Regions from separate parts of the Kineococcus endophyticus genome, predicted to be linked through region 1. Evidence: riboswitches for the same ligand, from Rfam matches in the RefSeq annotation. Region 1 holds a riboswitch; the other holds the start of a gene.
The links. Region 1 has a riboswitch for S-adenosylmethionine ahead of AB1207_RS12955 (putative leader peptide). Riboswitches for the same ligand answer to the same signal wherever they lie in the genome.

Region 1 (7,748 bases):
CTCTGGGGCCGGATGGAGGACGACCTCGTCGCCGCGGGCGCCGAGGTGGTGGTCGTGCCGTTCCCCGTCGTGGAGAACTACGAGGAACTCCACGACGGCGACCAGGGCCTCGTCGCCCGGGGTCTGGTGAGCCGGGAGTTCCTGCGCGACGAGGTCGGCGACCTCTCGGTCTGGGCGATGGACTGCTTCCTGCGCCAGAACGGCGACCCGGCACTGCACCGCTTCGCCGACGTGGACCCCGCGCTCATCTTCCCCGCACCCCCCGGCGCCCTCCCGGACCAGTACGGCGTCCTGCCCTTTGACATCGCCTACGACATCGCCGACTACGTCGCCCGGGCGAAGGAGTGGGAACCGGACTGGCGCGACGTCGCAGGTCTCGAGGACGGCCTGCGCGGTCTGGAACAGGCGCGGCGCGAGGACTTCGACGAATGGCTGCAGGCCGAGGGGTTCGACGCCGTCGTGTTCCCGACGGCCGCCGACGTCGGACCCGCCGACGCCGACGTCGACCCCGCCTCGGCCGAGATCGCGTGGCGCAACGGGGTCTGGGTCTCCAACGGGAACCTCGTGCCCCGCCACCTCGGCATCCCGACCGTCACCGTCCCCCTGGGCACCATGTCCGACACCGGGATGCCGGTGGGCCTCACGATCGCCGGAGCCGCGCACACGGACACCCGGCTCGTGCAGCTGGCCTCCTCCATCGCCGCGCTGCGCGAACGCCGCACACCGCCGCCGCGGACCCCGGCTCTGCCCGACGAAGCGGCCTTCGGCGAACCGCGCCCGGCGGCCGCCGGTGACCTCGCCGTGCGCGTGGACCAGGTGAGCGCGGTCGTGGAGGGCGACGAGACCGTCGTGACGTTCTCCGCCACCGTGACGGGGGGAACCCCGGCCGAGCACTCCGCCCACGTGGACGGCGTCCGTGTCGAGACGCACCTGCAGGACGGTGTCCTGCGCGGCACGACCCGCACACCGGCCGACGCCCACGGCCCGGCCGTCAGTTCCTGGCACGGCCCGTACGGCCCGCTCGTCGTCGTGCTCGTGCGCGACCAGGCCGGCGTGGTGGCCGGCGACCTCGCGACGACGCCGGACGCCCCGCTCTGACGGCTCGCCCACCCCAACGACCGCCCGACAGGAGACACCCCGATGAGCACAGCAGCGACCGGTACGACGACCCCCGACACGACCGGCACGTCGATGCCCGCCGAGTGGGAGCAGCACGCCCTCACCTGGATGGGTTTCCCCCCGCCCAACGAGACGTTCGGCGAGGAGGGCGGGGCCGACCTCGAGCGGGCCCGTGTGGCGTGGAGCCGCGTCGCCGCCGCCGTCGTGGCCCACGAACCCGTGCGCATGCTCGTCCGCCCCGAGGACGTGGGCGCAGCCCGCGAACTGCTCGACCCCCGGGTGCAGCTGGAGCAGGTGGGCCTCGACGACTCCTGGCTCCGGGACACCGGACCGACGTTCGTGCGCGGGCGGGGCGGCCTGCAGGCCGTGGACTGGACGTTCAACGGCTGGGGTGCCCAGAGCTGGGCCGCCTGGGACCAGGACCGGCTGCTGGGCGCGCACGTGGCGTCGCTGGCCGGTGTCCCGGTCGCGTCCTCCCCACTGGTCACCGAAGGCGGGGGTTTCCACGTGGACGGCGACGGCACCGTGCTGCTCACCGAGACCGTCCAGCTCGACCCCGCCCGCAACCCCGGCTGGACGCGCGAACAGGTCGAGGCGGAGGTCCACCGCCACCTCGGCACCACCACGGCGATCTGGTTGCCCCGGGGACTGACCGCCGACTACGGCGAGTTCGGCACCCGCGGGCACGTCGACATCGTGGCGACGTTCTCCCGCCCCGGGGCGGTGCTCGTGCACACGCAGACCGACCCCGGCCACCCCGACCACGAGGTGTCGCAGGAGGTCCTGGAACTGCTGAGGACCGCGACCGACGCCCGGGGCCGCCGCCTGGAGGTGACCGAACTGCTCGCCCCGAAGACCACCGAGGTCGACGGTGAACTGGTCGACTTCTCCTACGTCAACCACTACGTCGCCAACGGCGTGGTCGTCCTCTGCGGCTTCGCCGACGACCGCGACGAGGCTGCGGCGCAGGTCCTCTCGCGCGCCTACCCGGGTCGGGAGGTCGAGCTGGTGGACGCCCGGGACGTGTTCGCCTTCGGCGGCGGCATCCACTGCATCACCCAGCAGCAGCCGGCCTGACAGCTCAGGACCGGGTTCCTCACCCGCCCGTCGCCTCCAGGTGGCGCCGGAGTTCCTCGCGGTCCGGCGGACGAGCACCCGCCCGCCGGCACGTGGAGGAGGCGCTGTGCACGGCAGCCTCGACCACGCTGCGCAGGAGCGGACCGGAGAGGCTGCGCAATCGCGGCCGGGCCTGGACACCGAGCAGGCCGGCGGCGGCGAGGGCGTCGAGCAGGCCGGAGGTGAAGGCGTCACCGGCGCCGACCGTGTCCACGACGGGCACGGTCGGCGCGTCGAGTTTCCACGAGCCCGCTGCCGGTGACGGCCACGGCCCCCGCGGCGCCGCGGGTGACGACCACCAGGGCCGGCCCCGTCCGGAGCCACCTCGTCGCCACGTCGACGTCCGCCTCCCCGGGGAACAGCCAGCGCAGGTCCTCGTCCGACGCCTTGACCACGTCGCCGGCGGCCACGAAGTCCTCGACGAGGGGGACCGCCTGCTCCGGACCGGAGAAGGACACCGGACGGACGTTGGGGTCGTAGCTCGTGCTGGCCACGGCCCGGGCGCTGCGGAGGAGTTCCAGCGCGGTGGCCGCACCCGGCGGAACGGAGGCACCGATCGACCCGGTGTGGACGTGGTCGAGGTCCGCGGGCAGCTGCACCCGGGGCAGCGTGGAGTCGAGGTCGAACTCGTACGTCGCGCGCCCCTCGCCGTCGACCTGCGCACGGGCGACCGACGTGGCGCCGCGGACGAGGGAACCGGGGAAGAGGTCGACGCCGGCCCCGACGAGGTGCTGCTGGAGCACCTCACCCCGTGCGTCGTCGCCGATCCGGCCCAGGAACTGCACCCGGTGTCCCAGTCGGCCGAGCCCGTGGGCGACGTTCAGGGGACTGCCGCCGGGGTGTTCGGCGCTGCGGCCGTCCTCGTGGCGGACCACGTCCACCAACGCCTCGCCGACCACCAGGACGCGGGCACCGCGGTGCGGGGAGGTGTTCACGGGGGCTCCTGGGGTCGGGGATCGGGTCAGGACTGCTCGGCCATGCTCCACATCGACCACAGCGCCGTGCGCATCCGCCGGGGTTGCTGCAGGACGGTGACGACGGCGGAGGCGACGTCGTCGGGGGCCAGGAAACCGTCCTTGACGGGATCTCCCGCCGTCCTCCCGACGCCGTCGGCGAAACCCGTGTTCACCGCCGCCGGGGCGATGGTGCTGACGCGGACGCCGCGCTCCCGCAGTTCCCGGGCCAGCGAGGTCGCCAGACCCACCTGGCCGTGCTTGCTCGCCGCGTACACGGCCTCGTCCCCTCCCCCGGTGCCCAGCCCGGCCACGGAGGCGACCAGGACGACGTCACCACCGGCGTCTTCGTCCGCCGCGCGGTCGTCGAAGTGCTGCACCGCAGCCCGGACCGCCCACACCGTCCCGAGGAGGTTCGTGTCGACGATCGCCTGCAGCACGTCGTCGGGGTAGTCGCAGATGCCGCCGAACACCCCGATGCCTGCGTTGCAGACCACCGAGTCGAGGCGACCGAACCGGTGCACGGCCTCGGCGACGGCCTGGCGGGCCGCGTCCGGGGAACGCACGTCGAGCCGCACGGCGAGGAACTGCTCCGGCGGGTGACCCGAAGCCACCAGCGTCGCCCTGCCGGGGTCGAGGTCGGCCAGCACCACCCGGGCCCCGGCCTCCAGGAGTTGCCGCGCGGTGGCGGCTCCGATGCCTGCCCCCGCGCCGGTCACCAGGACCACCGATCCGGTCAGGTCGCGGCGTTCAGCGGGCACGTGCGGTCTCCTCGTCGAGGTGGGGGTTGCGAGCGGCGGTTCAGGCGCGGCGGAGCACGAGGTCCTCGAACGTGGCGTGCGCGCGTTCGCTGTGCTCGTCGGTCTGGCAGGCGTCGAGGACGTCGGGGTGCGCGGTGAACGCCCTGATCCCGACGGCCAGGGCCTGTTCGACCGCCTGCGGGTTCCGCACGCTGGCGAGCAGAACCTGCGTCGGGCTGTCCCGCAGGGCCGCGTGCATGGCCCCGACGAGTCCGACGGGCGGTTCGCCGGTGCGGTCGGCGATCTGCCCGAAGTAGGGGGCGATCCACGCCGCGCCGACCTGTGCGGACATCGCCGCCTGGGCGACGGTGTTCACCGCGGTGATGAGCGTGGGGACGCCCGCGCGGCGCAGGACCGCGGCGGCGGAGAACCCCGCGCGCGTCGCGGTCAGCTTGACGACGACGCGGTCACCGAGGTCGGTGATGCGCGAGGCGTTGGCCACCATCTCGGACGGGCTGCTCCCCCACGTCTGGAAGAACACCTCCTCCGCACCGGCCGCCACGTAGCGGGAGTACAGCTCGGGGAAGTCGCCGGCGCCGCGGTCGGCGCGGTCGAGGATCGCCGGGTTGGACGTCACACCGCTCACCAGCCCGGCCCGGAGCAGGGCCTCGACCCGCTCGACGTCGGCGCTGTCCGCGTAGAACCTCACGCACTCCTCCAGGCGCTCAGTTGAGCGGGGGTACGCTCAACGGTGAACTGCACTATCGTGCCGCGGGAGTCCTGGTGTCAACGAAACCCGTCGGGAGGAGCCGCGTGGACAGCGCGCTGGAGGCCCTGCGAGCGACCACCGCCGCACGGCGCTACTACGTGGACGGGGCGACCAAGAGCGCGATCGCCGACGAACTGCGGGTGTCTCGGTTCAAGGTGGCGCGCCTCATCGACCGCGCGGTGAAGGACGGCATCATCACCTTCACCGTGCGCGAACCGGCCGGTGTGCAGGTGGAGAGCTCGCTGCGGCTCGCGGCGCACCTGCAGGTCCCCGAGTGCGTGGTCGTGCCCACGGCGGCCGAGGCGCCCGAACGACGACGCGCGGAACTCGGTGCGGCCGCCGCGCGGATCGTCGCCGGCCTCCTCGAGGACGGTCAGCGGCTCGGCATCACGTGGGGACGCACGTTGCGGGCGGTGGTCGACGCCCTGCCGGAACTGCCGAAGGTCGACGTCGTGCAGCTGGTCGGCGGCCTGGCCCAGGAACCCCTCGCCTCCGGCCCCGCCGACCTCGTGCGGGCGGTGGGCTCGCGCACCGCCGGCCGGGCCTGGGTCCTGCACGCCCCTCTCCTCGCCGACACCCCGGGCAGCGCCCGGACCCTGCGGGCCGAGACGTCGATCGCGGCCACCCTCGCCCTGTACGGCGGGACGGACCGCGCCGTCGTCGGCATCGGCTCCTGGCGCGGCGACGGTTCGGGGTTGCGTTCGGCGCTGCCCGCCGCGGTGCAGACCGCCTGCGACGACGCGGGTGTCGTGGCCGACGTCGGAACGACGCTCCTCGCGCAGGACGGCTCGGTCCTCGAGGTTCCCGGGCTGTCGGACCGGGCGATCTCGGTGACCACCGAGGAACTGCGCTCCATCCCCGACGTCACGGCCGTCGCGGTCGGGGAGGACCGTGCGGACGCCGTCCGGGCGGCCTGCCGCAGCGGGATCGTCCACCGCCTGGTCACCGACCACCGGACCGCCGAGGCTCTGCTCGGCTGACGTCCGAGGGCCTTCGACGAGGAGACGTCGCGCCTCCGGAACTGCCCGGGGACGGAGTTCCCGACCTGACGTCGCGCTGCAGTGCGGGACTCGGGGTTGACACGTTCGACTCCGAGTCGCTTGACTGACCACACCATCCAGAGCGGCCGAGAGACTTGGCTCGACGACGCCGCAGCAACCACCGGGTCCCACGGGTTCCGACAGGTGCTTCCGCCAAGACGATGGAGTGCGGAGGACGTCGTGCAGAACGTGAACGGAGCCGCGGAGCGACCGCGGGTCCACCTGGTGCGCCGGCGCCACGTCGACCTCGCTCGGCAGTCGAGCAGCTGCTGTCCGGCCTGACCGGACCCTCACCCCCCACCTGCGCGGCGTCGCCCGCGGGCCTACCCCACCTGCTCACCTCGCTCGCGAGCACGTCCCCCAGGAGCACTGTGCCCACCCGTCGGAGAACCCTGTCCACTGCCGCCGTTGCGGCTTCGGTCCTCTTGAGCGGCTGCGCCGCAACCTCGTCCGGGTCGGAAGGAGTGGGTCGCCGGGTCGATGGGGGGACCGCCGTCTACGCCACGGACCGGGAACCCACCTGCCTCGACCCGCACAACAGCGGGGACATGCCCCAGACCTACATCGCACGGCAGTACCTCGACAGCCTCGTCTCGGCGACCTCCGACGGTCAGGTCGTCCCGTGGCTGGCGGACAGCTGGACGATCTCCCCGGACGGTCTGACGTACGACTTCACCCTGAAGAAGGGTGTCGAATTCACCGACGGCACTCCCTTCGACGCCGCCGCGGTGGTGGCCAACTTCCACCAGATCCTCGACCCCGCGACGCAGTCGTCCACCGACCTGCTGTACCTGACGTCCTACTTCAAGCAGGCCGTGGCCGTCGACGACCACGTCGTCCGCATCGAGCTCCTGCGCCCTTACTCCCCCTTGCTCATCGCTCTGAGCCAGGCGTTCTTCGGCATGGAATCACCCAAGGCCATGGCCCGCGGCCTGGCCCAGAACTGCGTGTCGCCGGTCGGCACCGGACCCTTCGTGGTCAAGCGGTGGAACCGTGCCCGAGACGTGGAGCTCGTCGGGAACGAGAACTACAACTCCGCTCCGGCGAACGCCAAGCACCAGGGACCAGCCTACCTGGAGGGGGTGACCTGGCGGTTCCTCAAGGACAACACCACCCGCTACAGTGCGCTCGCCGGCGGTCAGGTGGACGCCATCTTCAACCTCCCCGCCGAGTCGCAGGAATCGGCGGAGTCCAATCCGGACCTGCAGCTCAGCAGCTTCGTCCACTCCGGTTCCCCCTTCAGCCTCGGTCTGAACACGCGCAGCGACGTCTTCTCCGACGTCCGCGTGCGCAAGGCGTTCGCGCACGCCTCCAACGCCCAGGCCGCCGTGCACAGCGCGTACGGCGGCGTCTACCCGTACGAGGGGAACACCATCTCCAGTGGAACCCCCTCCTACTCCGCAGCCTCGCACGACCCCTACCCCTACGACCCGGCCGAAGCCGGACGCCTCCTCGACGCGGCCGGCTGGACCGGCCGGGACTCCGAGGGGTACCGCACCAAGGACGGCCGGCGGTTGACGGTGCTGCTGCCCTACAACTCCGACAGCGGGGAGACGCCCCCCGGGGACGTCACGATCCTGCAGAACATCCAGGCGGAGGAGAAGCTCGTCGGCATCGAGGTGGACCTCGAACCCCTCGACGGTTCTTCGATGAACTCCGTCTGGGGTGACGAGACCAAGTACGACGCCCTGGGGACCTACTGGAACTCCCCCACCCCGCACGTCATGTACATCCAGTTCTCGCAGGCCACCCTCGACGTCGACAACGGCCAGAACGTGGCCTTCGACGCCGATCCCGCCCTGGACGACGTGCTGCTCAGGGCCAGTGCGACCACCGACCCGGGCACGCAGAAGGTGCTGTACGCCCAGGCGCAGCAGATGGTGGCCGACCACGCCTGGGCGGTCGGCCTCTACCCCGTCCAGACCCGACTCGCTGTGCGCAAGGAGCTGAAGGACGTCTGGATCGAGACGTCCGAGGGCGAACCGGTGCTGCACGACGCCTACCTGACGGA
Region 2 (7,748 bases), on a different contig from region 1:
CCGGACACGACGACCTTCGTGAAGTCCTCGTTGAAGACGTCGCGCACGACGCGGACGGTGAGGTCCGGCTCGCCGTGCAGCAGCAGCGGGGCGTTCTTGCTCTGGGCCTTGGCCTGGATGGCCTCCCAGGTCGCCTGCAGGCGCTGGACGTCCGCGCGCAGCTCGTCCTCGTCCACGCCCTCGGCGGCCGTGCGGACGATGACGCCCGCCCCCGGCGGGACGACCTCCTTGAGGACCTTCTTCAGGCGCGCCCGCTCGGTGTCGGGCAGCTTGCGCGAGATGCCCGTCATGGACCCGCGCGGCACGTACACGAGGTACCGGCCGGGCAGCGACACCTGGCTCGTCAGCCGGGCCCCCTTGTGCCCGACCGGGTCCTTGGTGACCTGGACCAGCACGGGGTCGCCGGACTTCAGCGCGGCCTCGATCCGGCGCGGCTGGCCCTCGAGCCCCGCGGCGTCCCAGTTGACCTCGCCGGCGTACAGGACGGCGTTGCGCCCCTTGCCGACGTCGACGAAGGCGGCCTCCATGCTCGGCAGCACGTTCTGGACGCGGCCGAGGTACACGTTGCCGACCATCGACGTCTGCGCCTGCCGCGCCCCGTAGTGCTCGACGAGCACCTTGTCCTCGAGCACGCCGATCTGGGTGCGGTCGTCCTGCTGGCGCACGACCATCACGCGCTCGACGGCCTCGCGGCGGGCCAGGAACTCGGCCTCGGTGAGGATGGCGCGCTTGCGCCCGGCCTCTCGGCCCTCACGACGGCGCTGCTTCTTGGCCTCCAGACGGGTCGAGCCGCGCAGCGCGGTGACCTCGTCCTCGCCCGTGCCGCGGGGGCGACGCGGTTCGCGGACCCGGGTGACGGTGTTCGGCGGGTCGTCACCGGAGACGTCGTCCCCCTCGCCCGAACCACCACGACGGCGGCGGCGGCGACGACGCCGGGAGGAGCCGGACTGCTCCTCCCCGTCGTCCGGGCCGTCGGCGGAGTCGTCCTCGTCCTCGGACGCGTCCTCCGACGCGGTGTCCTCGGCGGCCTCGGCGCCGGGCTCGTCGTCCCGGTCGTCCCGGTCGTCCCGGTCGTCGCTGTCGCGGCCCCGGCTGCGGCGGCCCCGGCCACCGCGGCGACGTCGCCGGCGCGGTGCACCGCCGTCCTCGTCGCGGGTGTCCTCGTCGGACTCCTCGGACTCGTCGGAGTCCTCGCCGTCCTCGTTCTCGTCGTCGTCCGACTCGTCCTCGAGCTCGTCGCGCTCGTCGCGGCGCCCGCCGCGGGTCCGGCGCAGGTCGCGCAGGCTGTCGAGGACCTCGTCGTCGCGCGAGCGGCCCTCGGCCCCGTCGAGCGCGTCGGTGGAGTCGTCGGTGTCCACGGAGTCGTGGTCCTGACCGTGGTCCTGGTCGTCGGTGGCCCGGGCTCCGGGCGGGGGGCCGGCGGGCGCGGAGGCGCGGCGGCGGCGCGGCGGGGTCTCGGCGTCGGGCGCCTGGAAGAACAGGGCGGTGGCCCGGGCCGCGGCGTCGGCGGCCCGGTCGGCCGTCGGCTCGCCGGTGCCGCCGCGGCGGGCCCCGCGGGCGAACCCGGCGGCGCGCAGCAGGACGGGGTCGTCCATGAGGTCGGCCTGGTCCTCCTCGACCGCCTCGGCGGCGGGTGCCTCGGTGACCTCGGCGGGGACGTCGGCCGGCGCCTGGACGGGCGCCTCCTCGACGGGAGCGTCCTCGGCGGCCGCGACGGCGGGCGCCACCTCCGGCTCGGCGGGCACCTCGGCGGGTGCGCTGGCCGCCTTGCGGGCGCGGCGGCGGCGGGTGGGGGCAGGCGCCTCGGCGGCGGGCTCCTCCGGCGCGACGGCGGGCGTCTCGACGGCGGGCGTCTCGGCAGCGGGGGTCTCGGCGGCGGCGACCTCGGGGGCCGGCGCCTCGGGGGTCGCGACCTTGCGGGTGGCCCGGCGGGCGCGGCGGCGGGGCGCGGGCGTCTCGTCAGCGGCGGTCTCAACCGCCGTCTCGGTGGCCGTCTCGCTGACCGTCTCGGAGGGCGGTCCAGCAGGGGCGACGGGAGGCTCCTGCGGCGCCACGGGCGTCGCGTCGGGCTCGGTGCCGGCGACCGCGCCGGCGGCGTCGGTCGGCTCCAGGTGGGCCGGGGGGCCGGCGGGACGGCTGGCCGCCCGACGGCGGCGGGGCTTCGTCGTCCCGGCAGTCGCGGCTGCGTTCTCTTCAGGTGTGCTCGTCACGGGTGCTCCGCTTGGCCCGCAGCGTCCGCTCCACCGGTCGTCCCCGCGGACGCCCGGGCGTCCTCGTCGGAATCGCCGGGCGGGTCGACCCGCGCCCGACGGAAGTCCTGGTGCACCGGAGAGGTCGCGCGACGCGTGCTCCCCCCGGAGCCACCGGCGGTCGTCGTCCGGGGAGGGGCCGGGGCGCCTGCGAGGTCCTTCCACCAGACCGCGGCGCTGCCCGGGACCCACGCACCAGGCGACGGTCTCGACGGCGGACCGAGCGCCCGGTGTAGGGGAACGCACGGCCGTCCTCAGTGTCGCACAGCCCGCCCGGCGTGACCCTGCGCACTCGGGCACCTCGAAACGTTCCCGGAGGCCACGGCGGTCCGCTACGCTCGCCGCAACACCATCCAGAGTGGCCGAGAGACCTGGCTCGACGACGCCACAGCAACCACCGCGCGAGCGGCAGGTGCTCCCGCCAGGGGCGATGGAGGACTCGCAGTGGACAGCTGTACCCAGCTCACCCGGCGCTACCACGTCGACCTCGTGCGCACGGCCTCCATGGTCTGTCGCCCGGGCTCCCCGGCGTGCCGGGGGACGTCGCCCGCGGCCTGACCGGCCGCCGCCACCTCCCCCGGGGTCCTCGCACGACAGCACCCCCGCACCGCACGAGCGCGCCGTTCCGCGCGCACCCCCGACGGACCTCCCGTCCGCCTACCCCCGGAGCACAGCCATGTCCGCGCCCCGTCGCAGCCCCCTGTCCCCGTCCAGCTCCCGCCTCGTCGCCAGCCGCCGTCGCATCCTGTCCGGCGCCCTCGGCGTCGGCACCCTCGCCGCGACCGGCACGCTGGCCGCCTGCGGCGACGGGTCCGCGGCCTCGGGACTGGCCGCGGAGAAGGCCGTCGACCTCAAGGGCGCGACGCTCAAGCTCATGGTCAACCAGCCGCACGTGCTGGCCTTCACGGACCTGCTCGGCAAGAAGTTCGCCGACGAGTTCGGCGGCAAGCTCGAGGTCACGGCGATCCCCTACGACCAGCTGACGAGCAAGCAGATCCTCGACGTGCAGGGCGGCGACGGCGAGTTCGACGTCTTCGACTACTTCTACTTCGGTCTCGGTGAGCTGGTGAACGCCGACGCCCTCGTCGACCTCACCGAGTGGATCGGCGCCAACAGCGAGATCGGGACGGACGACTTCCTCCCGTCGATCTACGACCCCTACACGCTCATCGACGGCAAGCGCTACGGCCTGCCCTTCGACGGCGACACCCACGTCCTCTACTACAACGCCGAGGTGTTCGAGCAGTACGGCGTCGAGCCGCCCAAGACCTGGGACGAGTACGACGCGGCCGCGGAGAAGATCACGAAGGACTCCGGCGGCAAGGTCTACGGCGCGATCGTCGAGGGCCAGCAGGTCCCGATGATCCTGGGCTGCTCCTTCATCAACCGGCTCGCGGGCTACGGCGGCACGCTGGTGGACGCCGACGGCAAGCCGGCCTTCGCGGGCGAGGAGGGCCTCGCCGCCCTGCAGCACCTCATCGACGTCTCCCCCTCCGCGCTGCCGACGCCGCTGCAGACGGGCTTCGACCAGGCCAACTCGGCCTTCCTGTCCGGTCAGGGCGCCATGCTCGACACCTGGACCGACCTCGGCCTCAAGGCGCAGGACCCGTCGAGCTCCAAGATCGTCGACAAGTGGGGCGTCGTGACGCTGCCGGTCGGCGGGAAGAACACGACCCCGCGCACGGCCCTCGACGCGGGCTTCGGCCTCGGCGTCTCCAGCGCGTCCAAGCAGCAGGACAAGGCCGCGGCGTTCGTGGAGTGGGCGACGAACAAGGAGAACAACCTCCTGCTCGCTTCCACCGCCGGCTCGGGCATCGACCCGGCCCGCAAGTCGGTGCTCGACGCCGACTCGTACGCGAAGGCCGCCGGCAAGGCCACCGACGTCATCCGCGAGGGCCTGGACGGCACGCCGCTGGCGTGGCCGAGCCAGCAGGGCGCCCCCAAGGCGCTGCAGGACCTCGTCGACCAGCTGGCCCTGGCCATCCAGGGGCAGACGCAGCCGCAGGCCGCGCTCGACAAGGCCGCCGAGAGCTGGGAGAAGGAACTCGGATGACGCAGCTCGACGAACAGCGCGGGGAACGGACGCGGGCCGGGGTCCCGAGGCCCCGGCGCGGCTCCGGCGGCACACCGCGGGCGGTCCCGGGCCGGCACCGTCCGGGGCACGTCTCGACCTGGCTGGCGGCGCCCAGCCTGGCCGGGCTCGCCCTCATGCTCGTCTACCCCACGCTGTTCGTCGTCGCGCTGGCGGTGACGAAGTCGTCGCTGGCCCGGCCTCTGCAGCGGTTCACCGGCACGGACAACCTCGTGGACGCCTGGGAGTCCCTGGCCTTCGCCGGGTCCCTCGTCCGCTCCGTCGTGTTCGCCGTCGTCGCGGCCCTGGCGGCGACGCTCATCGGCGTCCTGCTGGCCCTCCTGCTGCACGCCCGGGGGACGCGCTTCGGCGTCGTCGGCACGATCCTGCTGCTGCCGCTGGTCACGCCGCCCGTCATGGTCGGGGTGGCGTGGAAGCTCATGCTGGCCCCCGTCGGCGGCGCCTTCGGCGGGTTGTTCTCCCTGCTGGGCTTCCCCGGCGCGAACCCCCTGGGTGACAGCGTCGGGGCGTTCAGCGCGCTCGTGGTCATGCACGTCTGGCAGTGGACCCCGCTCGTCACCCTGCTCGTGTTCGCGGCACTGCTCGGCGTTCCCGAGGAACTGCGCGAGGCGGCCGCGCTCGACGGCGCGGGGGCGTTCCGGTCGTTCACGAACGTCGTCTGGCCCGTGATCGCCCCGAACGTGTTCTCGGTCCTGCTGCTCGAACTCGTCATCGGCCTGAAGGTGTTCGACCTGGTGACGGTCGTGACGCAGGGCGGGCCGGGTGTCTCCACCATCGTCTCCAGCTTCGAGATCTTCAGGACGGGCATGCGCGGCAGCTACGAGATCGGCACGGCCGCGGCGGAGACCCTCGTCTTCGGCCTCGTCGTGGGCGTCCTGACCACCGTCGTCACGCTGCTGCGGGCGCGCGCCGTGAAGGCCGACCAGTGAGCGCGACCACGGTTGCGAGCACCCGGCGCGCGACGAGCCCGGCGGCGACCCTGCGCCGCGGCGGGATCCGCGTCGTCCTCGCCGTCGTCGCGTTCGTCGCGCTGTTGCCCCTGCTGTTCCTCGTCTCCCTCTCGCTGCGCAGCGTCGACGACATCGCGAACGGCGGCTGGCTGCCGAGCGTCTTCGTCTGGTCGAACTTCTCGAAGGCGTTCTCGACGGTCCCGCTGTCGACGATGCTCGCGAACTCCTGGGTCGTCGCCATCGGCGCGACGGTGCTCACGTCCCTCGTGGCGGTGCCCGCCGCGTACGTGACCGCCCGGGCCGGGGTGCGCGGCGAACGTCTGCAGACGGTGCTGCTGGCCAGCTACTGCGCCCCGCCGATCGTCGCGGTGCTTCCCCTGTACTACCTGCTCAAGCAGGCCGACCTGACGAACACGGCCGTGGGGTTGATCCTCGTCAACGGCTTGGCGAACGTCCCCGTCGCCGTGTGGCTGCTCGACGGTTTCGTCCGGCGCATCCCCGTGGAGATCGAGGAGGCCGGCTGGGTCGACGGGCTGTCGACCACCGGTGGTCTCGTGCGCCTCGTGCTGCCGCTGCTCGCCCCGGGCCTGGTCGCCGCGCTGCTCATCTGCCTGTTCCTGTCGTACAACGAGTTCCTGTTCGCCGTGTCGTTCTCGCAGAGCACCGACAGCCAGACCCTCCCCGTCGGGTTGTCGCTGTTCCAGGGCGACCGCACCGTGCAGTTCGGCCAGCAGGCCGCGGCCTCCCTCGTCGGGATCGTCCCGATGTACGTGCTGGCCGTGGTCGCCCAGAAGTGGCTCGTGGGCGGGTTGTCCGCCGGAGCCGTGAAGTGAACCCCCCTGAGACGGAGAACACCGTGACCGAACCCCGCCGGGTGCACCTGAACGCGTTCGACATGACGTGCGTCGGGCACCAGTCCCCCGGCCTGTGGCGGCACCCCGAGGACCAGTCGCACCGCTTCGACGACATCCGCTACTGGACGGAGCTGGCCACGCTCCTCGAACGCGGCAAGTTCGACTCCCTCTTCATCGCCGACGTCCTCGGCATCTACGACGTCTACAAGGGCGGGCCGGAGACGGCGCTGCGCGAGTCGACGCAGGTCCCCGTCGGGGACCCCATGCTCGCGGTCTCGGCCATGGGCGCGGTGACCGAGCACCTCGGGTTCGGGGTGACGGTGTCCCTGACCTACGAGCAGCCGTACTCCTTCGCCCGCAAGATGGCGACGCTGGACCACTACACGAACGGCCGCGTCGGCTGGAACGTCGTGACGAGCTACCTGGAGTCCGCGGCCAAGAACCTGGGCCTGTCCACCCAGATCTCCCACGACGAGCGCTACGAGCTCGGCGAGGAGTTCATGGAGGTCGTCTACAAGCTGTGGGAGGGCTCCTGGGAGGACGACGCCGTCGTCCGCGACGCCGAAGCCGGCGTGTTCACCGACCCGTCGAAGGTCCATCCGATCGAGCACCACGGGAAGTTCTTCGACGTCCCCGGCATCGGGCTGACCGCTCCCTCTCCGCAGCGCACTCCGGTGATCTTCCAGGCCGGCGCCTCCCCGCGGGGGATCGGGTTCGCCGCCCGCCACGGCGAGGCGATCTTCAACACCGCCACCCGCCCCGAGGTCATGCGCCCCTGGGTGGACCGCCTGCGCGCGCAGGCCGAGCAGGCCGGCCGCGACCCGCGCAGCGTCAAGGTGTTCACCCTCGTCACGATCATCACCGCGCCGACGGACGAGGAGGCGCGGGCGAAGTACGAGGAGTACGCGCAGTACGTCTCCTACGACGGCGCCCTGAACCTCTACGGCGGATGGAGCGGGCTGGACCTGTCGAGCTACCCGCCGGACGAGCCGCTGGAGTACGCCGAGACGCAGGCCGTCCGCAGCGCCGTCGAGGCGTTCTCGACGGCGGACCCGGACCGCAAGTGGACCCCGCGCGACATCGCGAACTGGGTCGGCATCGGCGGGATGGGGGCCGTCGTCGTCGGCTCGCCCGCGACCGTCGCCGACGAGCTGCAGCGGTGGATGGAGGTGGGCGACGTCGACGGGTTCAACTGCGCCTACGCCATCACCCCCGGCACGTTCGAGGACGTCGTCGAGCTCGTCGTGCCCGAACTCCAGCGCCGCGGTGTCTACCCGACGGAGTACGAGGGCGAGACGCTGCGCGAGACGATCTACGGCAAGGGTCAGGTCCACGTCCGCGACGACCACCCCGCGGCCGCCTTCCGCGCCTCGAACCGCTGACCCCCTTCCGCCCGAGAACCCCAGGAGACCCCGCATGACCACGCGCGACCAGGTCCTCGACGCCGCCCGCGACGACGTCATCGACGCCGCCCGCGGCGAAGTGCTCGACGCCGCCCGCGGCGTCGCGAACCACCTCGGCCTCGACGCCCTCGAACGCGACCGCGCCAACGCCGAGCCGTTCACCGAGGCCGAACTGCTGCGCAAGGCCGGTCTGCCGGCCG

Region 2: it holds a riboswitch for S-adenosylmethionine, as region 1 does, so the genes downstream of both, AB1207_RS00255 (ABC transporter substrate-binding protein) here and AB1207_RS12955 (putative leader peptide) in region 1, are expected to answer to the same signal.

What each region holds. Positions count from the first base shown of each region.
Region 1 is NZ_JBFNQN010000008.1:155,894-163,641, forward strand. It holds gene AB1207_RS12920 (amidase) at 1-1,098, shown strand, start outside; gene AB1207_RS12925 (agmatine deiminase family protein) at 1,141-2,196, shown strand; gene AB1207_RS12930 (PfkB family carbohydrate kinase) at 2,216-2,449, opposite strand; gene AB1207_RS12935 (PfkB family carbohydrate kinase) at 2,427-3,170, opposite strand; gene AB1207_RS12940 (SDR family oxidoreductase) at 3,197-3,949, opposite strand; gene AB1207_RS12945 (transaldolase family protein) at 3,990-4,637, opposite strand; gene AB1207_RS12950 (sugar-binding transcriptional regulator) at 4,742-5,677, shown strand; SAM riboswitch class I at 5,808-5,905, shown strand; gene AB1207_RS12955 (putative leader peptide) at 5,927-6,019, shown strand; gene AB1207_RS12960 (ABC transporter substrate-binding protein) at 6,286-7,748, shown strand, end outside.
Region 2 is NZ_JBFNQN010000001.1:54,541-62,288, reverse strand. It holds gene AB1207_RS00260 (Rne/Rng family ribonuclease) at 1-2,210, opposite strand, end outside; SAM riboswitch class I at 2,596-2,686, shown strand; gene AB1207_RS00255 (ABC transporter substrate-binding protein) at 2,926-4,302, shown strand; gene AB1207_RS00250 (carbohydrate ABC transporter permease) at 4,299-5,270, shown strand; gene AB1207_RS00245 (carbohydrate ABC transporter permease) at 5,267-6,124, shown strand; gene AB1207_RS00240 (LLM class flavin-dependent oxidoreductase) at 6,148-7,527, shown strand; gene AB1207_RS00235 (acyl-CoA dehydrogenase family protein) at 7,562-7,748, shown strand, end outside.